2 linked regions of the Bdellovibrio bacteriovorus genome follow. The protein of the gene in region 1 binds, or shares a complex with, the protein of each later gene. Links are inferred from orthologs where the notes say so. Each region holds a gene or a part of one and is shown on either strand. Other genes may lie near its edges.

Region 1 (14,634 bases):
AACGGTCTGGTGGCGCATGAATGTATCGTTGATACTCGCGAAGTGAAGAAGACTTCGGGGATTGATGTGACAGATATCGCGAAACGTTTGATGGATTTCGGATTCCACGCACCAACCATGAGCTTCCCGGTTGCGGGTACATTGATGATCGAACCGACTGAATCTGAATCTAAAAAAGAATTAGATCGTTTCATCGATTCAATGGTGGCGATTCGTAAAGAGATCGCCGCGGTAGAGTCCGGCAAAATGGATAAAGAAAACAACGCATTGAAAAATGCTCCGCACACCGCACAGATGTTAATGAAACCAGAGTGGAATCATCCGTATTCACGTGAAGAAGCGGTTTATCCCCTAGAATGGCTGCGCGGAAATAAATTCTGGATTTCTGTAGGCCGGGTCGACAATGCGTACGGTGACCGTAACCTTGTTTGCTCTTGCCCATCGATTGAAGAATATCAATAGTGGCAAAAAAAGTTCTGCTGATTCGCCTAGATAAAATCGGAGACCTGATCTGCACTTTGTGTGTCGATCAGGTCCGCTTTCTAGCCGATTGTGAAGTTCAATGGGTGATCGCTAAAGGACTTTCTTTTATCCCTGAAAATGCCGATCCTAGACGCTCTTTCATCGAAATTTCTAAAGAAGATTGGAAGACGTCCTTAAAAGCTTTAAGACAATTCATTCGGGAATTTAAGCCCGACATCGCGGTCAGCTTTCAAGCTCCGTGGTGGGTGAATTATGCTCTGTGGGCCGAAGGCGTAGCGGTTCGTGCGGGTGTAAAATCCCAATGGCACAGCTTTTTGTTTTTGAATAAAGGCTTACGCCAACGTCGCAGCATCGCGAATAAGCATGAAGCCGATTACAATAAAGATCTTTTAGGTCATGCTTTTGATGCAACCCCGGTAACCGAAGCGACGCCAATTTTAAAATTGATCGCACCTAGCTCCCCAGGACTTTTAGAAAAGCATCAATTGTCGCCGCAAGAATATATCGTGGTTCATCCTGGAATGGCGGGGTCGGCTTTAAACTGGCCGATTCCCAATTACCTGCAATTGATCGCCGAAGTGGCTGAAAAGACCCAAGTGGTTGTCACTGGCACGCCGGCAGATGAACCTTGGCTTAAAGAAATCAAAGAAAAATTTAAACACAACACGCGTGTTTTGATTTTACAGAATAAGCTTAACACCAAAGAGCTCATGTTGATCTTAAAGCACGCAAAAGCCCTCGTGGTTCCTTCCACGGGGGTTGCGCATATCGCCGCCTCTTTAGGTACGCCGGTATTAGGAATTTATTCTCCGGTGCGCGTCCAGCATCCGCGTCGTTGGGCGGCCCGAGGAGATAAAGTCCAAATCTTTATGCCCGAAGGGCATGACCCCGATGACGTCGGGCCGGAAGTCATGTCTGAAATCAAAGTCAGTGACTTGCTGAAAGCTTTAAGAGCACTATAAAAGCATGCACACATCTTGGAGCTTTCCCCCGTCTTTTGAATCCTCAATTCGCGAAGCTTTAAAAAGCTTTGATCTGACATTGGAAGACTCTAAAGCCTTGGCGAAATGTGTCTTGGCTCTTTCAGATTACTTTATCCAAAAGCCCGACGGACAAACGCCGTGGCATGAATCTTGGGCGCAGATCGCTTACCTGGCCTATTTCCTTCCTTTAAATGCCACGCGCTTAAATCGGTTGGTGCATGAAGCCGATGCTCGTGGATTTTTTGAAGGTATCGAACATGTGATTGATTTTGGCGCAGGACTCGCCACCGCATCCCTGACGCTTTCAGAAAAGCATCATTTCAAGTTTCACTTGGTCGAACGTTCCCAAGAACCGCAAAAACTGATCGAAAAATATTTCACACAGTTTAAGGCTGAAGAGTGGCAAAAAACCTGGGGCAAACAAAACCTCAAAGATCCCAAGAAAACTTTGGCATTATTCAGTTACTCTTTGACCGAACTTTCCGACATCCCTGATTGGGCTTACAATTGCGAGGCCTTGATGTTGGTGGAACCTTCCACCCAGCAAGATGGGCGGAAGTTGTTAGATTTAAGACAAAAACTCATTGATAAGGGCTATCAAGCCTGGGCGCCCTGCACTCATCAATTAGCTTGCCCACTTTATTCCCAATCAAAACACGATTGGTGTCATGATCGCGTTCACTTTGCCGCCCCTTCTTGGTTTTTGAAAATGGAAGAGCAACTGCCGATGAAAAATCGCACGCTGACTATGAGCTATGTATTGATGCGAAAAACACCGGCCCCAAAAATCCTGGCGGCTCGCGTGGTCGGTGATCGCTTAGAGGAAAAAGGCAAAGACCGCCAGATGGTCTGCCGCAGTCCCGAAAGGGAATTCCTAGCGTGGCTGCATAAAACAGGCTTACGCCAAGAAATTCCGCGCGGAGTTTTGATTGATCTGCCCGCGGATTTACCAAAGGTTTCAAACGAACTTCGCGTGAATCAAGAAATCAAGGTATTAAAGTAATGTCCTTATTAAAAAGATTTCTTTTCCTGATTCTTTTAGCTGTTTCAGCCACGACTTTTGCGGAAGAAACTAAAAGCACTCAAGAAATCTTAGCCGAAGAATACCAATCTCAAGAAACTCCATTTTGGGAGCCGCAAAAATCTGATCAATTAAAAGTCAAAACGGGATTTTCAGTCCCCAGATACAGTGTCGAATTCGATAGCCCAAACAAAACCAAAGCGAAATTTGAACCCAATGCAAATTCAAAAGTATTTTTGAATTTAGGCTATCGCAATCTTTCTGCCACCGCTTCCACGACCCAAGCGCAAAGCCACGAAGATGAATCCACCAAAGGCAGCAGTGATGGAACCGACTTTCAATTCAGACTTTATGGTAAAAGAACCTATGAGTTCTTTTACCAGTCCTATCATGGCTACTATTTAGATAACTCGGCCGAGCTTGATCCAGCCTATGTAAATACTGATAAAAAAATTCTGTATCCCCACCTAAAAACTCAAAATTATGGGATGAATTTTTTCTGGAATTTAGACGACGAAGAGTTCTCTTTTGCCGTGGCCTTTGATCAGGCGGGACATCAACGTAAAAATGCTTTGGGCTGGAGTGTCTTCGGTCACGCCAGCCAATCAAAAATCACGAATGGCAATCAATCCCTCATCCCGGCGAGTGCCGCGCCTACTTTTGGCTCGCTTGCCGATATCACTGATATCAATAGATTCACGCTTGCCGGTGGAGCGGGCTTTGGTGCGATCTTGATTTTCAAAGAAAAATATTATGCCACGGGACTCTTGGCGCTAGGTTTAGGTTATCAAGATGCCCAGTTTAAAAGTACGGATGGCGGTCAGGAAAATAAAAAAGATCTGGGCACTTATTCGACCCTTCGAATGGGTGCCGGTTACAATGGCCAGAAACATGTCGTGGGACTTCAGGTTTTAGCTGAGCGCGTAGGCTCTAACGTCGGCGATGGGGAAATCGGTGGCACCTTGGCTGAACTGAGTCTTGCTTATTCCTATCGTTTTGACTCTGTCAGTTTACCACCCCTTGATGTGATTTCTTCTTGGCTTGATTAGCTAGGTCCTAGTTTAAAATCTCAAATCACGACATTCAGTTTCGATCTGACCCCTTACCCTTGTGAGGTGTTCCTAAGTAAGCGAAAATGTAAAAGGTGTCACCATTGACTCGTCCTTAAGTGAGACGGGTTTAATTATGGAAGGTTTAAGATGGGACAGGAAAAAAAGAACACGTTCTTGATCGTCAGTGGCGATAAAGTGCGCGTGCAGAAGTGCACCGACATTTTAAATCGCAATTTCCCTAACTGTTCAATCTTTCACAGTGCCGAATGGTTCGAGACAAAATACAAGCTGGATAACGTCCATCCCAAAGCCATTTTGGTGGATGAGTATTTACCTAAAGGCTCGGGCTTTGACGTCGTCACCAAGGTTTTAAAAGAGCGTAACAACAATGACATTTCGATTATCATCATGTCTTACGTGAGTGACCATGATGCCTTTACCAAAGAAGTGGCCTCCGGCCGCGTGCAGTTCTTAAATGAACCCGACCGCGAGTCGGCCCTGGTAGAGTGTGTTTCGAAAATAGTTTCACCCCATAAGGTAGAAACTCAAGTTCAATATCAAATCAAACAGCTTGAACCCGGAGCCATTCTATTTGCGGAAGGTGAAAAAACCGAGCTGACCTATATCGTAAAAAAAGGCAGCCTGCGCGCCTATTGCGCCAGCCCCGAAGGGGACAAAATCACTTTAGGTGAGATCGTTGCCGGTGAGTTTGTCGGCGAAATGGGGCATTTTAATCACGAACCTCGTTCGGCCACCGTCGAAGCGATTACGGATGTCGAGCTGATTGCCATCCCTAATTCGGCGGTAGACAACGTCATCTTTACCCGGCCGTCATGGGCTAAGGCGCTGGTAAAAACCCTCTCAACCCGACTTAAAAAGGCCAATAAAGCATTAGCTGGCTAGATTTTTCAAAGACCGCCTTCGCTCTTTAAAATTTTTCGGGGCCGAGTTATTTTTTGGTCCATGAAAAAACAAATCATTCTTAAAAGCCTTATTGCTTCCTTGGTTTTAATTTCGAACACAACCTATGCTCACGAATTCGATGACATCGAAAATCAAGATGCCGAAATCGAAATGACGGAACAAATCCGTTCTGAACAAAAAGAATATTTTGAAGAACTTCAAGAAAACTGGATGCGCGGCACATGGGCGCGTCCTCGCGCCGGAGGCAGCTGTAAATACGTTTCTAGTATTTTCTCTCCGCCCCCAGCAAAAACGGTGGTGCTGACTTTTGACGACGGTCCTTCTTCGTCACTGACTCCCCTAGTTTTAGATATTTTAAAAAAGCACGGGGTCAAAGCGACCTTCTTTATGAAGGGCAATGCCGCCACTTCAAAAATGAGCATCGTAAAAAGAGTGAACGCCGAAGGCCACATCGTGGCTAATCATTCTTACAGCCATCCGAATTTCCACACATTATCACAAGGGACTCAAGTCAGTGAATTCACAACAACAGATTCGATCTTGCGCTCAGAGATGCCATCTTCGACCAAACTGTTCCGTTATCCTTACGGAAACTCGACTTGCAGCACGAACGCCTTAGCACAAAGACAAGGGTATAAAATCGTAGGCTGGCATGTGGATTCTTGCGATTGGGCCTTTTCTAAGAACGGTTATGTTACATCAAAACAAGCCGCTCTTTGCGCGGTGAAACCCGCTAACACCGCGAACTTTGCCGGACACGTTCTGAGCGAAGTCCGACGCCTTAATGGTGGTATCGTACTCATGCACGAAGTGCATCAGCGCACAGTGTATTCTTTAGATGAAATCATCGTCAGATTGAAACGCGAAGGCTTCACCTTCACAAATCTGAACGACCCAAAAATGGCCCGCTACCTAAAATAGGTCGCGGCACCTAATATAAGAATTTTAATAGTCTTTGCGGCTCATCACGCTAATTACAATCGCCGTCGGATGACTGTGTTCATCGGCGGTCAAAGAATAAATGACTCTCAAGCCATCTTTAGTTTTGTAAAGATAACGATCCTCACCAATTTCCTCTGAATTCCTCATCACCTGATCTTTATTTTTTGCGGACTCGACCATTTCAATGAACTGAGAGAGTCCCGAGTAAGCCCCCCCACTCTCTTCAATTTTATCTCTAGAGTGGCGCGTAAATAGTAATTTCATTTAATGATGTCCTTTATAACACTGCTATCGACCAACTCGTCGTCATATTTTCCCGCAGCTACGAGATCTTTATATCGTTGAACAATCACGTCGGATAACTCTAATTGGATATCACCGACGAGGGACTTAAGGCGTCTATCTGCGTCTTCAATTTTATAATAGTACCAAAATGCAATCGGAATTAAAATAATGAGTAGCCAAAAAGACCACAGGGACAAAAGCTTATTCCATTCGGTTCCATTTTTGTCTGTCGTCTGATTTACAGTCACTCCGACCAATAGTGCAATTCCAATGGTAGTGACTGCAAATACCAAGGTCCGAAATAGCGGACTGTGAAGCCATTTTTTTTGATTTTGTTTTTTTGCCATCGAAACAATTATAAACAATTAATTGTTAATTTTGAATCAAAATTTAAAAACTAGATCTTAGATATAGAACATGTTCCTACGATTACAAACTAAGGCGAATCAAAAGGGTTCAGCCGCGAGGCGGAGGATTTCGGCTGCCACGGAGGCGTACTCCTAGTACGTCGGAGAGCAAGCCCGAACCGCACAACGAAGTGGATGGGCCCTTTTCATTCGCCAGATCGAAGACGAAAAAAAACCCGAGGCGTCCAAGCCCCGGGTGTTTAAAAATAGTCGAGTTTTAATTTGAATCGCAGCCTTGAAACGTTCCGATGTTAGGCTGAAGACCGCTTCTTAATCGTTAAGACCGAATCCGGAGATTGGAAACAACGACAAAGAGATCTGATAAGTTTTCCCTGGAGTTGCCCCTGCATCTAGTAACTGGGCAATCTCGCGGCGGAAAGCTTTGATTCTTTCTTTGGCTTCTGGAAGACGGTTTTCATCCACGTTGATAGAGATCGTAGATTGTTCGCGCTCTTCAGTTGGCATCTTTTCTAGAAGGCGCTCCAATTTACGTTTCATCTTCTTTTCGCGGCTCATCTCGCCAAAACGAGATAATTCTTCCGGTGAAAGGTTTAAACGCTCCCCAAACATGCGAATAGTACGCATTGTTACTGTGCGTTTGCCATTAAGAATTTTGGACAAGAATGACGAGTCCACTTCCAAATGACGTGCGAAAGCACGCAGCGAGTAACGAGGATAGTTTTGGCTACGGCGAGCCAATTCATCTTCAAGAAACTGTCTAAAATCTGAGTTTTTATTTACATCCTGCATGAGGACACAATTATTGATAGCAGACCGAATAATCAATAACTTGTTCACGCCTTACATACATTTAATGCTGCCCAAAGAGGTTGCGTTAAGTTCCGATTAAAAAAATTTTATTTCTTATTAAAAATCAATAGCTTACGAATCCGTCCTCGCTCATCAATTTGGCAATCTTCATTGCCGATTTCGTAATCAAAGTCAGGAATCTCAGGCAAACTCTGAAGTAATTTTTCAGCTCTACCCTGGGGGCATAAAATCAATTTTTTTGCTCGCAGAAGCCCACGGGAAGAAATCGATCTTAAAATCCTTTCGATGGTAAAAGCGCCCACCCCCGCAATCACGACGTTGCCCTCAACCGGTGTCAATAAATCCTCCCCCGCTAGAGGCAGAAAGAAAGCTTGGGCGGAATGATCTTTTATATAATGCTCTTGTTCAAAACGCCGCTCAAGTTGCTCAATTATATGGCGAACCTGATCTACGAAGTGAATAGACGGAAATTCACCGCTTTCATAGGCATTCAGGCCCATATAGCCATGGTCGCAACAGAAGTCCCACACCGGGTTTCCGGGAATCAGTTGATCGTAAATAAGCTGCATGCGCGGGGAGAGTTTGAACATCGAGCAGTATAAATAGAATCCTCGTTGACTGTCTGTCCAGGGGAAAGGAAACTCGCCTGGCGGCTTGCGCCGCAAGATGTGCAGCGGGTGAGCCCGCGGAACTGGATTAAGATGAAAAAGACACCTTTAGCAGAAACTCATGAAAAGTCCGGCGGCCGCATGGTCGACTTTGCTGGTTGGTATATGCCTGTTCAATACACGGGCCTTCGCGAAGAACACGACAATGTTCGTAAGAATGTGGGTTTGTTTGACGTCTCTCACATGGGCGAAGTCCGCGTTAAAGGACCTAAAGCTCTTGAGACTTTAGAATGGTTAACCACCAATGACGTTTCTAAATTGAACGACGGCGAAGCTCAGTACTCTTTGCTTCCAAATGACCAAGGTGGCTTGGTTGATGACATCATCGTTTATTGCCTAACAAAAAATTCGGACTATTTGGTCTGCGTAAATGCTTCGAACAAAGACAAAGACTTTGCGTGGATGACCAAACATAACAAAGGTGCTGACATCACAGATGAAAGCGATATGTGGGGTCAGATTGCGATTCAGGGACCCAAAGCCCTAGAGCTTTGCGATCGCGTTTTTGGCTTTAAAGTCAGCGAAATGAAATCCTTCACCGTGAAAACGGGCCAATTCCAAAACTACAAAATCATGGTCGCAACCACAGGTTATACCGGCGAAAAAGGCTGTGAGGTTTTTGTGGAAGCTGCGGGAACCCCGGCTTTATGGAAGGCCCTTATGGAGCAAGGCAAGGACTTGGGAGTCGCCCCTATTGGTTTAGGCGCTCGCGATACATTGCGTACAGAAATGAAGTACTCGCTTTACGGCCATGAGATTGATGACACGACGAATCCATATTCTGCGGGTCTTGGCTGGGTGATTAAACCGGCTAAAAAAGACTTTATGGGGAAGTCCATTATCGTGGGCAAAAAAGAGGCAGGTTTAACCCAAAATCTTGTGGGATTTAAGATGCTTGAGAAGGGCATCCCTCGTCAGGGTTACGCCCTGTTTTCTTTTGACAACAAAGAAATCGGCAAGGTAACTAGTGGGACACACTCACCGACCCTGGATGAACCTATCGGAATTGCTTTCATTGATGCGGCTTACGCCAAAGAAGGAACGGAATTCCACCTAGATGTTCGCGGTCGCCGTGTTAAAGCGGTGGTTTGCAAAACCCCTTTTGTGACTAAATAAGGAGCCTCACATGGCATTTCATATTCCTGAAGACTATTACTACACTAAAGAACACGAATGGGCTCAAGTTGATGAGAACATCGTCACTGTTGGTATCACTGAGTTTGCTCAAGATTCATTGGGCGAGATCGTTTACGTTGAGCTTCCAGAGGAAGGTCAAAAGATCACTCAAGGCCAAACTTTTGGTGTTGTTGAGTCGGTTAAAGCCGTGAGCGACCTTTATGCTCCGGTTTCAGGCACTGTTATCGAAGTAAATGCTTCTTTGGGTGATGACCCTTCAGTATTGAACGACGACCCCGTGAACGAAGGCTGGTTGGTTCGTATCGAAATGGATACTGAAAAGGAACTCGCAAATCTGATGCGTGCTCCGGACTACAAAAAATTGATCGCTGAGAAGTAATTTTTTACTTGCAAGCGCCTGGCCGATTAGGCTAGAAATGACTTTCGAATTTTAGGTGTGCCCCGCTGGTGAAATTGGCAGACACGCTAGACTTAGGATCTAGTGCGCAAGCGTGGGGGTTCAAGTCCCTCGCGGGGCACCAAATCTCTTCTTGAAAGAGATCCGCAAAAAGCTGACTGGATAAGTCGGCTTTTTTTATTTTAATCCCCCCAAAAAAATTCTTAAGACTTTTTGGCCCAGGATGCACAGTAGGCGTCGGCTAAAACGTATTTGCCAGCAAAGATCAAACAAGTGCCAACTTCTTTTCCTGCCCGAATTTCTTTTTTTGCATAGAATGCACAGTTTGCGCAGTGATTGCCTTTACTTGCTGGAACTTTTTTATAGTCTTCAACGTATTTCACCGCCTTGGCGGTGGAATCCCCTGGGATTAAAAGAGGGATGACACCTTTTGATGCCTGGGCCTCAGCTCGTGATGGACCTACAAAATTAAACGCCGTTATTCCACCCACAACAATGGCAGCGTTTTTAAAAAATGCTCTTCGACTTATTGATTTCATTGGACTCTCCTGATTCTTAAAACCCTGCCATGGTAATAATTAAATGAAAATGCAGCTGATGGATGCGCAACTTTTGTCACCGGCCTATAGAAACTTCCCAGTGTAAATCTGGACAATGATTTTAGGGTCCTTATCTTGTGGCATCTTTTTCGCTATGGATCCTCCTATTCGGAGGCTCTGGTGCGTTCTATCATTCTTGCTTTAAGCGTTTTTCTTTTTTCTAAAGCGGTGGTTGCCGACCAAGTTCGTTATATTCCTCACTCTGAAGGCGCGTTGGCGAGCTTTTTAGATATCATTCAGAACTCGCGTAAATCGATCGATATGACCACGTTTATCTTTGAACCCTGCCATGCTAGCACTCTGGTGGTGATGGATGCCTTGGCGGCTAAGGCGCGTTCAGGAGTTTCAGTGCGCATCCTGCTTGATGCCTTTATGCACGATAAAAAACAAGCGTGGCAGTTGAACAACTATTTTGCTCAACAGGGGATTCAGATCCGTTGGTTTAATACCAGTCCGCTTTTAAATTTGAACTTCCGTTCGCACATCAAGCTGATTGTTTCTGATGGGCAAAAATATATCACTGGCGGACGTAATTACGCGGACGAATACTTCGGCCTTTTTGAAGGCGCCAACTTTATTGATCGTGATGCTTTCGTGGAAGGTGCTTCGGCGAAAGAAGCACAAAAAGTTTTTAATACGATGTGGGCCTCTTCTTGGACGAAAACAGTCAAGCCCTCGCATACTCGTATTTCGTGGAAAGAAGTTTGTGAATATGATGAGTCCGAGCGGGCTGCTGAAATCAAAGATCATTTTAATAAATACCGCACTGAACTGGTGAACGCTCTGCCATTACGTTCTTGTCCTGACACCCATTTCATCGCTGATGAACCCGGTGCTAAAATTTTAGATCAACATCGCAACGGCATTGAAATGGCTGAAAGCAAAGGCAAACATACGACGGCTGAGTTTTTAAAATTCATTCGCAATACTAAAAAAACTATGGTGATGGAAAACTGGTCGCTGATGCCGCATGAAAATATGCGCTATGAGTTTTTCGACCTACGCTGGAAGAAAATTCCGGTTTTATTTATCACCAACGACAATATGGATGGCCCGGGTATTTTGAAATACGCCGAGGACAGCCATAACAATCGTGCGGCTCGATTGCAAAACCAAGGTTCGATGGCCGTAAAACAGATTTCCATGCACGGAGCCTTGCAAGATAACTGGTTATTATCCCCGCCTAACACCGAATACCGCCTGCATGGCAAAGTCGGCGTTCGCGATGATAAAGATATTATCGTCAGCAGCTTTAACATTGATCAACGATCCTATTCTTTAAATATGGAGTCGATGATCCTGGTTCGCAATTGCCCTGCTTTTGCTCAAGATGTGGACGCCGGCTTTAATGATCTTTTGATCGTTTACGAACAAGATAAAGCCGCCGGCGTTCCACCGAACAATAATGACAACCTGCTTTGGACGGTCCTAGGCGCTTTGGGCGCTAGCTTTTTCTAAGAACGGGAACCATTCTCCAGGCCGCTTCGGCGTTATTAAACGGCACGCCCGTGGACATAGCGCCATACCAATCGACAATCTCAAATACCCCCGAGGCCGCAACCAGGGCCGCGAATTCCGTCGCGGTAAAGCAACGCTGTGGCGATTGATCCTTGAGGGTTCCAACTCTTTCCCCGTCTTGATATTCCATTTTCAACGATACATTGGTTATCTGGGAAACAGGGTCAAAGGTGTCGCTGGGGGAACCCCACTGGATTTTCACTTTAATGCCGTCTTTCTCCATCTCCCATTCACTCGCGGTGGATTTAGATATTTCAAAAACGGACTTGGGGTGACTCATCTCTAAAATATACAAACCACCGGGGTTTAAAATCTGCGCCACGGACCTGAGATGTTCAATAACGGCTTCATTTGAAAGCAAGTACGAAGTCGAATCCATCAGCAAAACGGCTAAGTCATAGCGATTTTCAGACTGATACTTGATCATATCAGCGCACTCGCAGTGAACGACGACACCCGCTTTTGCCGCTTTGTCTTGGGCATAGGTGGTCATCTCTGCCGAAAGGTCCACGGCGGTCACACTTTGCAGGCTCTTAGCCATTTCTAGACAGTGCAAAGCAGGGCCCGCGCCGAACTCTATAAATGAGTTTAAATGTGATTTTGAATGTTTTTGAAATACGTCTTCCAAAAACCGACATTCCTGGGGAACATCTTTAAAATCAAAGGCGATATCGTAATATTTTGCGAACGAATAAAAATCTTCGTGAAATTGAGATTTCATGACTAACTCCGAAATAAATTAAAATAAAAATAGAAACTAAACGCCGCGAACCCTATTTGGGGCGGTCGTATATAAAAAACTGCGTTTTGGAAAGCTAGTTAGTCATTTGATGAGCGGAAGATATTCGATACTTGCCTTGCCAGGCAAGGTAAATTTGTAAACTTCATAAAATGGCGGTTAAGGCTTTTCTTTCGCGGACTTATGCACTATTTGCCTAGGGGAAACAACCCTAAGGAGCCGAAATGAAAGCCATTCTTTTTTCTGCGTTATTGTCTCTGGTGTCTTTAACTTCCTTTGCTGCTGCTACTTCTGAAGAGCAAGTGGCTCAACTTGGAAAGTCAGCGATTGCAGCTTCGACTTCAGATCTTCAAGAACTTCCTTTTAGCATCGACCGACTTGTATTGCAGGCCGTGATCAGCAATGGCAACCGAGTGACTGAGATCACTTACTTGGCTAATGATTTTGAAAGCTATGAAAACTGCTCTTTTGATCCCCGCAACGATGCAGGCTCTTGTGACCTTTATCGCTGCCAAGCGGACGTGCGCGTTATCTTAAGTCAAAACTATACAGCCAAGGTAAAAACAGAAAATGTTCGCAACTGCAAATTTGTGGAATACGTAAGAAACTAGCTTGAATCCTAGGCGCCATTTTTGCTTTAATGGCGCCTATGAAATTAATGGGCCACCGCGGGGCACGGGATAAAGCTCCAGAAAATACGTTACGTTCTTTTTCTCACCTGATCGAAGCTGGCATCCCCGCTGTTGAATTTGATATTCACGAAAGTGCAGATGGAGTTTGGGTGGTTCATCACGATGACACCTTGGAACGCACTACGAAAGGCACAGGACATTTATCTTCAAAATCCTGGGCAGAACTCTGCAAAATAGAAACTCATGAAGGCGACCCTTTACCGCGCCTAGAACAAGTTCTGGAAATTTTCAAAAACACCTCGATGGAATTACAAATCGAACTGAAGTCCCCAGGGAATTACCAGGCTCTGGCCCAAGTTCTGCGCTCGTCCATCGACGTTTCTAAAATCACTATTATTTCTTTTAATCATCGCTGGCTTTTCGAATTTAAAAATTCCGCCCCCGATATTCGCACCACATGCTTGCTCTTTGGCTTACCCATGAATCCCGTGGAAATTGTCAAAAGCGCTAAAGCCCAAGGGCTTTCACTCAGCGTAAATTGGATTGATACAGAGTTGGTTCAAGCTTGCCATCAGGCAGGATTCACCGTCACGGCGTGGAACGCGAATGATCCCGAAACCTATCAGGAGATGAAAGCCTTGGGGATCGACTACTTGGGTACGGACAAACCTTTCACTGCACGCGGCTGGTCTAAATCCTGAATATCCATTTCGCAAAGGGAAACGATGCCTTTAACGTGCATCGTATTGCAGTTGAATGAATAAACTTTTGACAGTGATCAGCCTTATTACGTTTGTCAGCTGCACGGCTTTTTCAAGCCCCTCTAAACCCTTTAAAAAAGCCTTGGTCATTGGCGGAGGTGGTATCACGCCAGGTGTTGCCTTAGGCATGATCGCGGGCGCCAAAGATGCGGGCTATAATCCGGATGTAATCCTTGCCGCTTGCGGAGCCTCTTTGGGGGCGGCCCTTTATGGGTCCTTTTCTTCCCCTAAAGAAGCATTAAAGTACGCCAAGTCCGAGGAATTCTATTTACGCTTCCAAAAGCTTGTCAGATTGGGGGCGTGGTCCGCTTTAGGATTAAAAAACAAAATGCAAACCGTTTTGGCAAATCCCAAAAACTTGCCCGAAATTTTTGAAGGGAATATCTTAAAAATTCCCAATGAAGCTCAAGGTCTTTTACCGTCAGAAAAGTTTCCTTTAAGCAAAAACAAATCTCGCTTGATAATCCTTGCCGCCCGCGCCTCGTTCGGTCCCGAGCATCAAGGTAAAGACACCGGCACTGGATCTTTATTCAGAGAAAGTTATCTTACGGATGCCGCAACGGCCAATGAGCTGCGTGGATTTGAATCACCGGTAAAAAAATCTTTTCCTTATTCGCGTGTGGATCGCAAAACTGAAGTTCGCAGTGACGTGGCCTTAAGCCAGGCCGTGCGCGCCTCGATCACCGATCCTTTTTATGTAAATCCCACCCGCATTGGAAATTCCTATTACTGGGGTGGAGCCGTGGATCTGTTTCCCGTAGAAACCGCTCAGCATTTAGCTGAAGAGGTTTTAATGAATTTTCCGGGCGGTTTGTATAATAGGTTTGAAGACCTCGCGATCTCTAGCACTTACGGATTTGCGCAGTCAGATCGCACCACGGAAGTGTCTCGACTTAATGACATCAAGTGGATTGATACGTCAGGGTCTCACGAGTTAGGACTGGATCCGGGACTTTTTGGTGTGCTTTTTATAAATCGATTTCCCAGCTCTCATGAGAAATTCGCTTACATCATTCAAAAGCAATTCAATCTTGGATACGCTCGCGCGGTGGAAGCCGTACGCCTACAAAAAAATCGCGTCAACGTGCGCACGCATCTGCGACACACCGAAGTCGGCCGGCAATAACGAATTTAATGGCCAAAAGTTCCTGGGTGTGATTGAACTAAGTCATGAACGAACCAACGAACTGCCCAAAATGCCAATCCGAAAATATTTATCAAGATGGAAATCTTTGGGTTTGTCCTGAATGCTCCCACGAATGGACTCCGCAAAATGCAGCTGCGACAACAGAGACTGAGGCCGACACGCGCATTC
Region 2 (14,565 bases), on another replicon or contig:
TAGCATCAGGTAAAAACGAGGCACCATGGTTTGGCTTACAGCCTTAAACATCCTTGCATATGGCTCTCAGAGTTTTCTGGAAAGCAAACTCGTTCCGATTATTTTGATTGGCATCTGTCTTGTGGTTTTCGCAATTAGAAAATTGAAAACCCATCTGAGCCTAGCGGCCTGCACGTTTGGAGTTCTTTTACTGACCCAAATCGCATTCCTTAGAGACTTATGGCCCCTGCCTAGTGTTTTTATGACGTTAACAACCGCAGTTCTTTTATGGCGAGCCCAAGACACAAAATGGTACGGCTTGATTGAGTTTAAAATCCGCCCTGCGATGATAGCTATTTTGTTGGGTTTATTATCATTCGGCACGGTGGCTGCTTGGGTTCACTTCACCGCTCCTTCCATGGAACAGATTCCATTTAAAGTTCCAAATGGAACTCCCTTGATTGAGGTCACAGGCATGATTTTAATTTTTGCCGTACTTAACTCTTTCGCTGAAGAGTTTATTTTTCGAGGTCTTGCGTTGAACATTATGATGCCAAAGTCATTTTGGATCGCCAATGTGATGCAATCCACCGGCTTCATGTTTTTACACTATAAAGGATTTCCATTTGGTTTGTCGGGTGCGCTTTTAGCTGGAGCTTTCGCATTTATAATGGGCCTTCTTCGCTTTAAAACCGGATCTTTGACCTATCCGTGGCTGGCTCACTTTGTCGCCAATATCGGGATGGGATTTCTCCTGTACTCTCTGCTCTAAAACCCGCTCACGACAACGCCGCGCAGAACCGATGCGGTGGTGAAATCTTAACTTCCGATTTTCGAATCCGGCCATAACTCAAATAGCGGTTATTAGAATGCCAGGCGAGGAACAGACCTTAATAAGGCAAATCCTTAAATGGATTTCCTACATCATAATTATATTGGTATTTGTCTTTGTACCCTTAATTGGGGTACAATATGAAAACGGTCGTCAACCGGGCGGTTATATCGAACGAAGCGACGGCACACTCGAGTTTTTGCAAGTGCTAGAGGTGAATAAACATATGACTACAAAAAAATTTGTCGGGATCGAAACTTTAGCCTCTGAATTTGGACCTATGACCTTAGGTCTATTGATTCGCTCCTTGCGTGAAGCTCAGGAAATATCTCAACAACAATTGGCGCAAAAACTGAAAATCTCTCGCGCGCACCTTTGCGATATCGAAAAAGGCCGACGACTGGTCAGCCCTGAACGCGCTGGTAAGTTTGCTAAAATCATTAAAGCTCCTGAATCCACAATGATTCAACTCGCCCTTCAGGACCTATTAAGAGCCGCCAAACTCCCCTATCAGGTCGAACTTAAGAAGGTGAGCTAGCTCACAGCTCAACGCATCGTTTCTTTTAGGAGCTTTCCTCAGACTCTGCCGCTGGAAGCAGATACCCTTTACCTCGTTTCTGGGGTATACTCGTGGGCACCTAAATACCTCTGGAGGAAAGATGCTATTCCCTGAATTAACTCCCGCACAAAAACGTAAAAATTTTCGCGACGCTTTGAAATCGGGCAAGCTTTTGCAGTTTCCTGGCTCATGGTCGCCCCTGGTCAGCATGGAAATCGAACGCCAGGGTTTTGACGGAGTTTACATTTCAGGATCCGTTCTTTCTAATGACCTAGGATATCCCGACATCGGTTTGACATCTTTGACTGAAGTCGCCCAACGGGGCCGTCAAATTTCTCGCACCACAAAACTTCCGACCATCATTGATATCGACACCGGATTTGGTGAACCCATGAGCGCGACCCGCACGGTGCAAGAGATGATCGAAATGGGCCTCGCGGGTTGCCATATCGAAGATCAAATCAATCCAAAACGTTGTGGTCACCTTGATGGCAAAGGTCTGGTCACTGCAGCAGAAGCCACCAGAAAAGTCGCTGCCGCCGCTCGCGGTAAAAAAATGGATGAGAATTTCCTTTTAATCGCGCGCACCGATGCACGCGCGGTGGAAGGTCTAGATAAAGCCATCGACAGAGCCAAAGCTTACATCGACGCTGGTGCTGATTGCATTTTCACCGAAGCTCTCGAGAACGAAAAAGAATTTGAAACTTTCCGTAAAGCCGTCAGCGTTCCGTTGCTAGCAAATATGACCGAGTTCGGCAAAGGCCGCCTGTACACGTATCAAGAGCTTTCAAATCTTGGTTACAACATCGTGATCTATCCCGTGACCACATTCCGTTTAGCCATGGGCGCGACTATTCATGGTTTGGCTGATATCAAAGCAAAAGGCACGCAAGAAGGTCTTTTAGATCGCATGCAACATCGTAAGGATTTGTATGCGCTGACTCGTTATGACGAGTACAACTCTTTTGATTCCAGCATCTTTAATTTTAAAGTAAGAGAGTAAGCGCAGCTTAACGCTGTGCTTACGTAAACGGGACCTGGCACCGATGAAGAAGTTAAAAGTTTTTCTTTCTGAAAGTAAAAATCCGCATCTCAATATTGCGACAGAAGAGTGGATCTTTGATAACCTGGATCCTTCCCAGCAAGTTTTGTTTTTGTGGCAGAATGAAGAAACTGTCGTCATCGGGCGCAACCAGAATCCTTGGAATGAATGCAATCTGGCGAAAATGAAAGAAGATAAAGTCCACCTGGCCCGGCGTAAAACCGGTGGCGGCGCGGTCTTTCATGATTTGGGCAACATCTGCTTTACCTTTTTATCCCCACGCGAAGAATATAAGCGCGAAAACAATGTGCAAATCATTTTTAATGCCCTGAAAGAGCTGGGTATTACGGGCGAAGCTTCGGGGCGTAATGATTTGCTGATCCCCTTCCCCGACGGCCCCAGAAAATTTAGCGGCAGTGCTTATCGCGAAAAAAAGGATCGTGCTTTTCATCACGGCACCCTATTACTCCACGCCGATTTAACTAGATTAGGGAACTACCTGACCCCAAACCCTAAAAAGCTGCAAGCCAAAGGCAAAGAGTCGGTGCGCGCAAGGGTGGCAAACTTAAATGAAGTTCGTCCCGGCATCGAAGCTAAACACATCGTCGAATACATGGTGCCCGCGTTTGAAAGGTTTTATGACGGCAAAGCCGATATCGAAATGCTTTCGTTAGCCACTGTGAATAAGAATGCCGAACTTAAAGGTCACTACGACCAATTAAGCTCTTGGGAATGGCTTTACGGGAACACTTTAGAGTTCACCCACAAGATGGATGAATATCTTTCATTGGGATTTTTTGATTTTCAATTCAAAGTCGAAGACGGCGTTATCAAAGATGTGCATATCTATACAGATTGCCTGTACCCTTCTTTGGTGGATGAACTGACGACCCGCCTTAAAGGACAGCCTTATCGTGGTGATTCGGTGAAGGCCGCGATCGAGGCCGCAAAAACAAAACACCCGGATTTGATCGCGGGTGTTTCTGAGTTGGGACAGTGGCTTTTAAAAAATATTGAAATTTAGCGAATTGCTTTTAAGTTTGCACAAGAGTACTGCTTGTAAGCCACCTTATTACCGACATTTTTGTGGTCGGTATAAACATTGGCACCAAGCAAAACATCTGAATCCGCCGTCAATTTAAGTTCTACAGAAGAAGAACTGTTCAACTTGATTGAATAAACTGTTTTCGTTGAATCATAAAACCAAGGACCACTGGCAGAGCCCGACATTGTGGCAAAGAAGGATTCTTTTTGCGCCTTGATTTCAGGAACATCCACAACCACTTTGTTGATACGACGTCCGTCCATATTCAAAGTGATTTTGCAGGACTTATTCGTAAAAGCAATTTTGCTGCAAGCCGTGTCGGTCGCAAATACACCGCCCGAATCCTTACATTGCTGGCGTGAGGTCACCACACCTTGATAAGTCGTTGTTTTCGCTTGAGCAAGGGCGCCCAAGAAAGTGACCGAAAGAACCAAAAGAGTCGTCTTCATAAATCCTCCAAAGTTTTTAATCCACGCCTTACTAAGCACGAAGTGTACCGGCCATTTTGGCTCTAAGCTCAGCGAGGGCCGTTTACAGAAGGAAAATAGGATAAAAATGAGCTTTCTCGCGCAAAAATTGTTAGCCATTCCCGGGGGCCAAGCGGTATATCCAACCCATGCTTGATCTCCTTATTATTCAACATGAAGACGATACGCCCCCAGGAAGCACCCTTGAATGGGCAAAGCAACGCGGCCTTAGCACGTATGTGTGGCGCGTGGACCAAACCCCGCCCCCCTTCCCTCCTGCGCAGTTTAAAGCTCTGGTGATCTGCGGCGGGACCATGGATACGTTTGAAGAAGACAAGCATCCTTGGCTTAAAACCGAAAAATCATTTCTGAAAGAATGCATCGCCGCCAAAAAACCGATCTTTGGGTTGTGTCTGGGCAGCCAGCTTTTAGCGGAAGTTCTGGGAGGTCGCTCTTATCCTTACCACAAATGGGAAATCGGCTTTGTGCCGGTGCAACTGTTAGACGAAAATCCGCAAAAAACACTCCACGTTTTTCACTGGCATCAGTGCACTTTTGATTTGCCCCCGGGGGCGGAGCTTTTAGCCACCAATGATTTCTGTCCCAACCAAGCTTTTACGTTTGGGAATAATATTATGGCGACTCAATTCCATCCGGAAGCCACCGAAAAATGGGTTGAAGAATGCTCAGACTCTGTCGAAGACGGGCGCAGTTTTACCGGGATTGTGCAAAATAAAAAAGAGATGCTCGAAAGCATCTCTTTACGAAAACCCATGCAAGACTGGTTTTTTCAAAAACTAGATTCTTGGTTTGAAACTACATAGCAAACACGCGCGTGCACGAACGAATCATCAAGTGATCGCGCGTAAGACCTTTTTTAGCCAAATTCAAAAATTCTAGGCCCGAGACCGTATTAAAGAAATAGGTACGACCAATGTATTTTGGGTTCTCAGCTCCTGGGGTGATCGGGGACGTTTGCATTCTGATACCCGTCTGTCTTTCAAACTCATTCTTAAAGGTCACATGGAAGTCTTGACCCCACTGGGTATAACTATTGTTCGAAGGCGAAACGTCCGCCAACGTCAGCCACGAGGGCTCTTTGTTTCCTTGTAAAATTCCAACGGAAACTCTTAAGCGGTCTTTAAGAACATTGTCTTTTTCCCAGACGCGAGTGATGTCCTTACGACCAATAGCTTCAAAATAGTTTTCTAACAAAAATGCATCACCAAAATCGCGTAAAGCGATCTTACCGGTGGGGCGCATATTCGCATCAAGCTCGACTAAAAAGTTTTGCGAGTGCGGAGAATCGTAAACCATTCCGGTTAACGCCATAAACTCCGCCAAGGCTTTCGCTAAAGGCTTGTTATAGTGTTCATTCCAGTAAGTCCCAGGATCATCAGAACCATTCAGTTTAGCGATCTTGCGACCCGTTTCATCATGCATGATGGAAAAACCCGGCACGTAGGTTTTACCAGAATTAGAAAGACTGTCGTAAGAACGAATGACCAAACCTTGATCCAAACCCTTGATACCAAAGGCCATCGTTTCATCTAATAGAACGATGTTTTGCAACGCCGGTTGATTTTTTAAAGACTCGGCCACGAAATCCGTGATCTTACGGATTTGCTTAGCATCATCCCAAGTCTGTTTTTTATCGGCCCAATAGCCACCGGTATTATCGGTAGATCCCTTGATGGAAAACTCCGCGCCATTATGAGGATCTACGGCAATATAGCTGCGAGAAGCCGTTTGATAACCCTCAAAATATTTATAACGTATTGCGGGAATGCCGTTTTGCCTTAAGAACTTCTGAACTTCTTTATGCCATTTGGTGTCTTCAGGATTTAAAATCCAACGGACATACTTTTTCCCATTGCGCTCAAAAATCATCGACTGCACAAATTGCGGAGGTGCACGCAAGGCCACATTGGCTTCAACCAGCTCTAACGGAATTTCAAAGTGTTCCAACATAATCTTTTGATTTGAACGAGCCGCCACCGCATTGGATTTCGTCTCATACGTCACCAGTCTTTGCATTTCATCGGAAATAGCTTGGGCCGCCAGCGACCATAGCTGCAAAAACACAAACCCTAAAGCCAGAATAGAACGTAAATGTCTCATTAATTGTCCTTCCACGATTACATCTACTAAAAACTATTGAAAAATCTTATTGCACGACGGATGGGCGGATTCGTTGATCAAATCTTTGATCACACCGAACTCTAAATGCGGGTTCCCGCCCTTATCGGCATGAAGTTTATCCGCTCCTTTACCACCGACAAACCAAGCAAAATCAACTCCCCGCACGCCCGCGTTCTTTTTCCATTTGCCTTCGATGGCCCGTCCATCGCGATCCAGATACAAGGTGTACCGACCCTCTAGGGTTTGCAGCAATGAACCATTCGCCACTTGAGCCTTCGTCGGACGATTGCTCTGTTTGATGTCTACTTCCCCCAAGGTTTCTAAAACAAAACTGACATCGACTTTTTCAATCGCGTCGGGATAAGCCTCTCGTTCGGTGGGTGTCAGTTTTTTCTTGTCACTTAGCGTGCGCTTATAACCGACCACAGTTTCATTCCAGATTTCTGATCCCAGGTGGGAATCAATAATGAAAGGCTTTTTATTGACGGCTAAACCGTAACGTAAAACCAGGTCAAACACCGCGGCATTGGGTTGATTTTGCGAACGGCCTTTGCGTGAAGGCGAGCCAATCTGCGCGTACTCTTGAGTATAAAAATAGCTGGCCCCAGCTAAAGCCTTTAAATCCGCGGGTTGGAAAACCACTTTTTCTCCCGCCGGATTGGTGCGTTCTACCGCAAACTGAGGTTCGGCTAACATAATCCCCGCGCAACGAACACCGTTACAAAAACCTTCCCAATCTTGAATCTTGGCCCCTTGTCTTAAAGGACCGCGAAAGTTCATTTCGTGATCCGTCGTACGAAAATCATAGAGGCCTAAAAGGACGTCATATTTTTCGACAGGCGACAATTTTTGCCGCTCCTCAGGCGTTAATTTCATATATGAATTCTTATTTAAGACTGTGCCTGGATGCTTAGATTCAGTCCAACGCTGAGCAATTCCCCCCTGATACATAGGAAAGTAATTGCCTGCCCAAGGAGCATTTTTTTCGGCCAAACGGAACTCTGCCGGCCCTTTAAAAGGATTTAAATAGGACTCAACACCCTTTTTTGTGATGTTAGAAAAGCCTAAGGACGACTTATACCAATAGAGATCATCCGCCAGAACCCCGGCGTGTGAGGCCGAAGACAGAAACTGACTAAAGATCAGACATATAATGACGTACCGACGTAACATACCTAGCTCCAAGTGATTGCACGTGGCGGTACGATGCAGAAATGGTGCCGAAAGGTTTTGACCGGGTTCGGAGGCGGAGTTAGCTTGAGCCATTACTTTAATTAACTTAATGCGCCGCCCAAATATGGGATCACGGAGCATGATCTTTGTGGAGAATTTATGGCTGAATATATTAATCCAGATTACGTTCCAGAACCGGAAAAGATGAATGTGAAAAAAGGTCTTGAAGGTGCGGTGATCGACACGTCTTCAGTATCTAAAGTAAATGCAGAAACCAACTCCTTGGTTTACCGTGGTTACCCCGTTCAAGATTTAGCAGAAAACTGCTCGTTCGAAGAAGTGGCTTACTTGATGTACAACGGCGAATTGCCAAATGCGTCTCAACTTGCCGACTTCACAAAAAAAGAGCGCGGCTATCGCGAGATTTCGACGACTTTGTTGAACGTGATCAAAGCTCTTCCGCAAAAATGCCATCCGATGGATTCTATTCGCACGGCCGTTTCTTTCCAAGGTTGTGAAGATGCGCGTATCTGGGATTCAACGCCTGCAACAGATATGGACAAAGCCATCCAATTGCTAGCAAAAATTCCAACGATGGTGGCGGCGGATTACCGCTTCAAAAAAGGTTTGGATTTCATTCCTCCGAAAGCAGATTTATCTATCGCGGAAAACTTCTTCCACATGTGCTTTGGTAAAGTGCCCGCTAAAGAAGTGGTTAAAGCTTTCGACGTTTCTTTGATCCTTTACGCGGAACACAGCTTCAATGCTTCGACGTTCACCGCACGTGTGGTGACTTCAACTCAATCGGATCTTTATTCTGCGACCGTAGCGGGTATCGGCGCCCTGAAGGGACCTTTGCACGGTGGAGCGAACGAACAAGTCATGCACATGATGATCGAAATCGCGGATCCGGCTAAAGCCGAACAGTGGATGATCGATGCCTTGGCGCAAAAGAAAAAAGTCATGGGTTTTGGTCACCGCGTGTATAAGTCTGGCGACTCTCGCGTACCGACAATGAAAAAATACGCCCAAGTCATGGCCGACGTTATCGGCGATCAAAAATGGATGAAAATGTACAACAGCTTGGAAAAAGTGATGGTAGAGAAAAAGAAAATCTATCCAAACCTCGATTTCCCGGCAGGCCCGGCTTACTACATGATGGGCTTTGAGATCGACTTCTTTACACCGATCTTCGTGATGGCGCGTACTACGGGTTGGTCCGCGCACATTATGGAGCAAGCGGCGAACAACCGTATCATTCGTCCTTTGAGTGAGTACGTGGGTTCACCTCAACGTAAAGTGACTCCGATCAGCGAACGTAAATAATTATTTAAGGGCTTCGGCTTTTAGATAGAAAAATGAATATCAACCCCAGGATTTAAGCCTTTTAAGGTTTAAATTTCTGGGGTTTTGTTTTTAAAGAGAAAGAAATATGAATTCTGAAAAACTAGGCGACTTAGAAAAAAAGCCTTTCAATTCACTCCTTGAAGGTCCGCGCATCAAGATGGCCCATGCCTCCCCGTTGTACTCGCAGCAAGTTTTTGACTACATCCAACGTGATCATGCCTTGGGCGGTCGGATTTATCCTTGGGTTAAAACTTTGGAAGAGGTTGAGCAATATGTGGTTAAACCTGTCACTATGGAATCAAAAGACATTCATTATTTAATTTTTCTTGGAGACAAAGCCATTGGGTCCGCCCACGTGCATACGATCTCCTACCTTGATCATAAAGCCGAGGTCGGATACGCGCTTGAAACCGCCGAGTATGGAAAAGGATACGCCAGCGAAGCCTTGCAGCTGTTATTAGCAGAAATGAAACGTCTTGGTTTTAACAAGGCCATTATCAGCACGACTCAGGATAATGTGGCCTCGATGAAGGTCGCCGAACGCAATGGTTTTAAACGCGAAGGACTGTTTGCGCAGGACTATATCGAAAATGGCCGCTTTGTGGATTCGGTTCTATACGGAAAGCTGTTACGGTGACTTTACCCTTAGAAACCATCAGTTTTTAGAGCAGATAAAAACTTGCTGGGTGGAGTTCCCGTTTTCGCTTTGGAATTCATCCATCACTTTATAAACGGCATCGCGCAGTCGTTCTTTGAACGCGGCCAATTGACGAGTTTCAACGGAAAACACTGAATACAAAACAAGATTGTTAGGATTGTCTGTGAACTCAGCCGGGCTGGTGGCAATTTCTCGTCCCAATTCGCCCACTAACGTGCCCAGTTCTTTGCCCGTAAAATTGAGCATGTCCACCGCAGTCTCATTAGCAAAATAGCGTCCTTTTTTTTCGGTGACTAGCCCTGAGGTTTCTAGGATCTCGATATTTCTTAGCGCTTCCACTTTTGAAAGTTTACTTCGTTTCAAGATATCCTCTAACGAAGCCCCCTGCTCTTGATCACCCAAGGAAGCATAAACCAAGAAACATTTTTTCTTAGAAACAACCTTTCCCAACAAGGGGCCCAGCGTTCTAGGTGTCCGATTTCCCGTTTTAAAGGATTTTCTGAGACGCAGAATTTCAACCGCGATTTTATCTTGAGATAAAGGGCTCAGTTCGGGCTGCTCTTGGCCGACCAACAGTGCAAAGTACTCTTGCGCCATCTTGGGAATATTAAGAGCATGGCGAATAGAACGAAGACTTTCTTTAGAAAGCTTCTTTTTTCCAGACAGGTATTCGGAAAGAAAACTGCGAGAGCTAAAACCACAGTGCCGTGAAAATTCCGCGACACTGATGGGCTTCGCCCCCGATTTTTGAATTTTTAAAGCGGATCGCAGAAAGCTTCTGGGATCCGTCTCATTCAGCAGTTTTTCGACGTCCACTTAGTTGCCGACAGAGATGCGTGGTTCTGCGCTCGAGTTAGAATCGTAAGTGATTTCTGAGTTTTTATAACAGATAACCGCAGTTTCAATATCACCCGGACCATCAGCCAAAATAGTCAATGTCCCCGAAGCGCCGTTTTCTTTTCCGTCCATTACAAGTTTGATAGAAGCGTCTTTATTGAAAACGATCACGCCGCTGCCATTAGACTTCAAAGTCGCCGCAGAATCGTCAAGACGTGTTTTCGTGCCGTCGTCTTCGTTGTTAAGCACAACCACGGTATTGAATTTTGAAGGCGCTAGCGAAGGCACCAGCCCGATGGAATACCAGATATCACCATCATCTTGTTCACAAGTGTAAGCGGTTTTTACAGTTGTTTGGCTCGCTTGAGCCGCAAAAGAAAGACTTAAAGTCGCAAAAGCTAAAAGGAACTTTGTCATGGAATTCTCCTGTGTATGGGAGGGTTATGCCATGGGGTTTCCGTGACCTTCTATTAAAAAAACAGGGGACGCTTTAAATCGCGTTCGCTAGCGAACATTTTAAAAATCGCCTGAACTATTTACTCAAAACGTCTAATTCCTGCTCATTTCCTCGCGAAGTCTTCCGCCAAAATCTCATGGACGGCAGCCGCCCCGGCCATGCTGCCCGCAGCACTGGCCATTAAAACTGAATGCATCATAGTGGAGCTATCACCGGCAGCATAGACCCCGGGCACCGAAGTCTCATACTTCATGCCGATTTTATAAAGACCCATTTCATTCAACTCACATCCTAAAGAAGTTCCTAAGGAAGATTTTATTTGGAACGGCAATACCGGCGTCATAAAAATGCCTTCTAAATTTATTTTTTCTCCGTCGACAAAGTGAACGGACCTTAACTGTTCTCCCACAGACTCCAGGTGAGTGATTTTTTTTGAAATCCAGGGCACTGTGTTTTTTTCTAAATGCCGAATAAACTCCGGATCAAGATTTTCAGCGCCGTTTGTTAATAACACCAAATCTTTAGAAAGCCCGCGAATCATGGGCACCATGTGGGCGGCAAAAGTAGCATCCGACAAAAGGGCTAATTTTTTATCGCGCACTTCATACCCATGACAAAAGGGACAGTGAAAGACGGACTTCCCCCACAGATCTTTAAGTCCCGGAATATCGGGGTGACGATCTTGAATACCTTCCGCCAAAATCACTTTGCGAACATGAACGTATTTACTAGAGGAAAGCTCGGCCCGAAATCCCGCCGATTGTTTTTCGATGCTTTTCACTGATCCTGAAAAAAACTCCGTAGTTCTGTATTTTTCAATGTCCGCCATGGCAAGCTTGCGCCATTCTTGCGGATGAATGCCGTCTCGGGTGGGGAAAGAATTTAAGTGGGACGAGGGGGCATTTCTGGGCCTGGCGTCATCGCATAGAATCACTTTTCTTTGCATGCGCGCTAAATTTAAAGCCGCACTTAAGCCCGCAGGACCACCACCCACGATTAAAACGTCATAATCAAACTTCATAAAGACCTCACATCCTTGGTTTGATTATAAGCCGCTCAGGGCGAAATGATAATTTCTGATTTGTGGACTTATTGATACCTTTATGGTATCAATAATACATGGACTTACAAAAGCTTAAAGCCTTTATCGTCGTCGCCGAAGAACTTAATTTTCGCAAAAGTGCAGAAATCTTAGGGATGTCCCAACCTCCCCTGACCCGTCTTATTGCCGCCTTAGAAGAAGAGCTAGGCACCAGCCTTTTTGAACGCACCACCCGTCAGGTGACATTGACGGCTTCAGGAATTTATCTACTAAAGCAAGCCCGCGAGATCTTTCAATCCATGGAGCGCATCGAATCGGAAATCAAGCAGATCGGAAAAATCAAATCGGGGGACTTGCGAATCGGATTTTCCACGGCCGCTTTTTTGGCAAAGCTTCCCCGAATTATTGATGCCTTTCAGGAACGCTTTCCTAAAATTAAGTTTGAACTCGCCCAAGAGTCGGAAAAAGAAATTTTAAAAGGTCTGTATTCCGGAGACTTCGACGTCGCCTTTTTAGAGGGCACGGACCAACACGTGAGCCTTAAAAACGAACTCGTGAAAGATCATAAGTTGGGTGTTTTACTTCCTCGCAAACATGCCTTGGCAAAAAAGAAAGAACTGGATTTTAAAGAACTTAAAAATGAGACTTTCATTTTGCACCCCCGCGACGAAGCGCGAGTGATTTATGAAAGTTTCACGCAAGTTTTTGAACAAGCCGGATTTAAGCCCAAGGTTTACATGAAAAACCCCCGGGAAGTGTGCCCCATCTTAGTCGCCACCGGGCGAGGAATCTCTTTAAGTCTCGCTGGCACCCAGAATATCGCCCCCGATGACACCGTATTTGTGCCTGTTAAAAACTTCTTTTTACCCGTCTCGGTCTATTGGAGCCCAGATAACGATAAGGCCGCCTTGGCCAGTTTCCTCAGTTTTACTCTGGAATCCCAAGCCACCCGGTCTAAATCTTTAGAGTGCGTGACTGATGCTATTGTCAGAAGTTAGAAAGCTTTCTAAAATAGAACATATGCTAAAAATGCTTCGCTCTTCGGCTTTCATTTTTTCGATCTTTTTATTCGGCTGCAATGGCGGTGGAGATGGTGGTGGGACAACGACCAGCTTCCCCTATTCAAAACCCTCGCTTTATTTTAAGTCTACGCAAAAAATTGTGGTCGATGTCTACTACGAACCCGGCGCAGAACCTTTTACCGGATCTACTGCCGGCGGACTTAATTATTGGGATATTTTAGAAGACAATCTCAACGAGATATTTAAATACCGCAGTTCGGCTCCGGTCGTCGTCGTTCCGAAGGCATTGGGCTCAATGACGGCTCTTTCTAATAACGCCAAATCATCATGGCTAGGAACAGAGATCGTCGCCCTTCACAACCAAACGGCACACACGGATTCCACCGCGACTGAAGCGCATTTTTATTTGTATTTCTTAAATGGCTATTACAATTCCGGCTCAGGTGCAAGCACGTCGGTCATCGGCGTGAGCCTGACCGGCACCCCGATTATTGCGATATTTAAGGATGTCGTAGAAAGTACGGGGGCCAACCCCGCGGGCCCCGTTCCGAAGTATGTCGAACAAAGCACCTTGGTGCATGAAATGGGTCATGCGCTAGGTTTTGTGAACAATGGCGTGCCGATGGTCAGCAGTCATCAAGACACCGCCCACGGCGCACATACCACGAATACAAATTGTGTGATGTACTGGCAAAATGAAGGGGCTTCGGGCCTACAGAGCTTTGTCGCGCAATTTATTACCAACGGCACGACCGTGATGTGGGGCAGTCAGGTGTTGGCGGATGCGCAAGGTTACAGTCAGTAATTAGTTGGCCGCCACCAAGGGACGAAGACTCGTCACTTTTCTTTCAAGCTTATAAAAGCTCATTAAATGGGGCGCCACTTTTTTAAGATGCGGTGATGTCACATTCAAGGACAGCACGTAATCACTTTTGCGCAAAAGGTTTTGAAAATCAAATTCATGCAATCCACGCAACTTGCCGCCATTTTCACGACGCAACTTCATCACTTGAGCCATCGCCAAAACATGACGATTTACATCTTGAGCGTAACGAGATTCCATAGATTTTAGGTCTACCGATTTATACCAACGCTCCACATAGCTCATGGCCGAGGCCTCTAAAAGTCCACGCGCTTGCTCATCCAATCGCTCCGCACTTTGCTTGGCTTCCAGAATGTTTTTCTGAAAGACAAAACGCTTGTTAGCTGGATGCACAGGGGCGCCAACTTGTGGCTGTCTCATTTCGGGATTTTTAGGTCTAAACCCAAATAATGCGACAACAGAAACAACAATAACTAGGGCAGCAAAGTAAGCTTGGTATTTTCTCTTCATACTTCAGGGTTATTACAATCTGCGTGCCTGTTTTATTTTGAGACAAAAAATGTTGGACAATCCCTCCCTCCTCGATTGAAATCAGCCCAAGCAGAAAAGGACTTTTTGATGAAATATTCGATATTATTAGCACTTGTTCTTTTAACCACCTCTTGCTCGCATTCTGCGAATACAAACTCTTTAGGCTCGGCCCACGCACCCAATTCGTCATCGCCGGTGACCAACTATGTTTCCAATATTCCCACGCGGGGGATTGATTACAACGATGACCTCACCAAAATCGCTTTCGGTTCGTGCGCCAACCAAGATCAACCGCAACCACTGTGGAAAGATGTCTTAAGCACGCAACCCGATTTGTTTTTGTTTATGGGCGACAATGTCTATGCCTCTAGCCCCTCGCAACAACCTATTGCGGATCAATACCGCAAACTTGACTTGATCCCCGAATACCGCGCGATCCGCGAAAAAGTTCCGTTCTTAGCGACGTGGGATGATCACGATTATGGACAACGCGATGGCGGTGCGGATTGGGCGGGTCAAGCCTCGGCCCGCAAAGATTTTATGAATTACTGGCTCTATGCCAAGAACACGATTCCGTTAGAGCAAAAAGGCATCTATCACGCTAAAATC

The links.
Region 2: the proteins of gcvH (region 1) and AZI86_RS18715 are in contact, whole or in part, in a crystal structure (PDB 3A7A), measured with the Escherichia coli proteins. The link is inferred for Bdellovibrio bacteriovorus from one-to-one orthologs.

The regions. Positions count from the first base shown.
Region 1 is NZ_LUKE01000001.1:1,986,551-2,001,184, reverse strand. Bases 7,466-10,357 are described here. They hold gcvH (glycine cleavage system protein GcvH), read left to right. Parts: upstream 7,466-8,662; coding sequence 8,663-9,052; downstream 9,053-10,357. Other genes in these bases: AZI86_RS09720 (phospholipase D-like domain-containing protein), read left to right, coding at 9,790-10,357; AZI86_RS09725 (high-potential iron-sulfur protein), read right to left, coding at 9,274-9,609; gcvT (glycine cleavage system aminomethyltransferase GcvT), read left to right, coding at 7,570-8,652. In the rest of the region: gcvP (aminomethyl-transferring glycine dehydrogenase), read left to right, coding at 1-462; AZI86_RS09785 (glycosyltransferase family 9 protein), read left to right, coding at 462-1,445; AZI86_RS09780 (small ribosomal subunit Rsm22 family protein), read left to right, coding at 1,450-2,469; AZI86_RS09775 (DUF4421 family protein), read left to right, coding at 2,469-3,536; AZI86_RS09770 (cyclic nucleotide-binding domain-containing protein), read left to right, coding at 3,687-4,442; AZI86_RS09765 (polysaccharide deacetylase family protein), read left to right, coding at 4,503-5,384; AZI86_RS09760 (hypothetical protein), read right to left, coding at 5,409-5,669; AZI86_RS09755 (hypothetical protein), read right to left, coding at 5,666-6,037; AZI86_RS09750 (DUF4423 domain-containing protein), read right to left, coding at 6,368-6,895; AZI86_RS09745 (SAM-dependent methyltransferase), read right to left, coding at 6,955-7,437; more of AZI86_RS09720, read left to right, coding at 10,358-11,127; AZI86_RS09715 (class I SAM-dependent DNA methyltransferase), read right to left, coding at 11,114-11,908; AZI86_RS09710 (hypothetical protein), read left to right, coding at 12,151-12,537; AZI86_RS09705 (glycerophosphodiester phosphodiesterase), read left to right, coding at 12,576-13,259; AZI86_RS09700 (patatin-like phospholipase family protein), read left to right, coding at 13,315-14,445; AZI86_RS09695 (zinc ribbon domain-containing protein YjdM), read left to right, coding at 14,490-14,634. UniProt on the Escherichia coli protein: The glycine cleavage system catalyzes the degradation of glycine. The H protein shuttles the methylamine group of glycine from the P protein to the T protein.
Region 2 is NZ_LUKE01000008.1:4,179-18,743, forward strand. Bases 1,604-4,426 are described here. They hold AZI86_RS18715 (lipoate--protein ligase), read left to right. Parts: upstream 1,604-2,416; coding sequence 2,417-3,436; downstream 3,437-4,426. Other genes in these bases: prpB (methylisocitrate lyase), read left to right, coding at 1,604-2,373; AZI86_RS18720 (hypothetical protein), read right to left, coding at 3,433-3,906; AZI86_RS18725 (type 1 glutamine amidotransferase), read left to right, coding at 4,074-4,426. In the rest of the region: AZI86_RS18700 (CPBP family intramembrane glutamic endopeptidase), read left to right, coding at 242-751; AZI86_RS19305 (helix-turn-helix transcriptional regulator), read left to right, coding at 1,038-1,349; more of prpB, read left to right, coding at 1,471-1,603; more of AZI86_RS18725, read left to right, coding at 4,427-4,748; AZI86_RS18730 (ferric iron reductase), read right to left, coding at 4,741-6,045; AZI86_RS18735 (hypothetical protein), read right to left, coding at 6,079-7,332; AZI86_RS18740 (bifunctional 2-methylcitrate synthase/citrate synthase), read left to right, coding at 7,399-8,565; AZI86_RS18745 (GNAT family N-acetyltransferase), read left to right, coding at 8,672-9,223; AZI86_RS18750 (hypothetical protein), read right to left, coding at 9,242-10,060; AZI86_RS18755 (hypothetical protein), read right to left, coding at 10,061-10,498; AZI86_RS18760 (NAD(P)/FAD-dependent oxidoreductase), read right to left, coding at 10,642-11,559; AZI86_RS18765 (LysR family transcriptional regulator), read left to right, coding at 11,658-12,578; AZI86_RS18770 (hypothetical protein), read left to right, coding at 12,601-13,407; AZI86_RS18775 (hypothetical protein), read right to left, coding at 13,408-13,935; AZI86_RS18780 (alkaline phosphatase D family protein), read left to right, coding at 14,044-14,565. UniProt on the Escherichia coli protein: Catalyzes both the ATP-dependent activation of exogenously supplied lipoate to lipoyl-AMP and the transfer of the activated lipoyl onto the lipoyl domains of lipoate-dependent enzymes.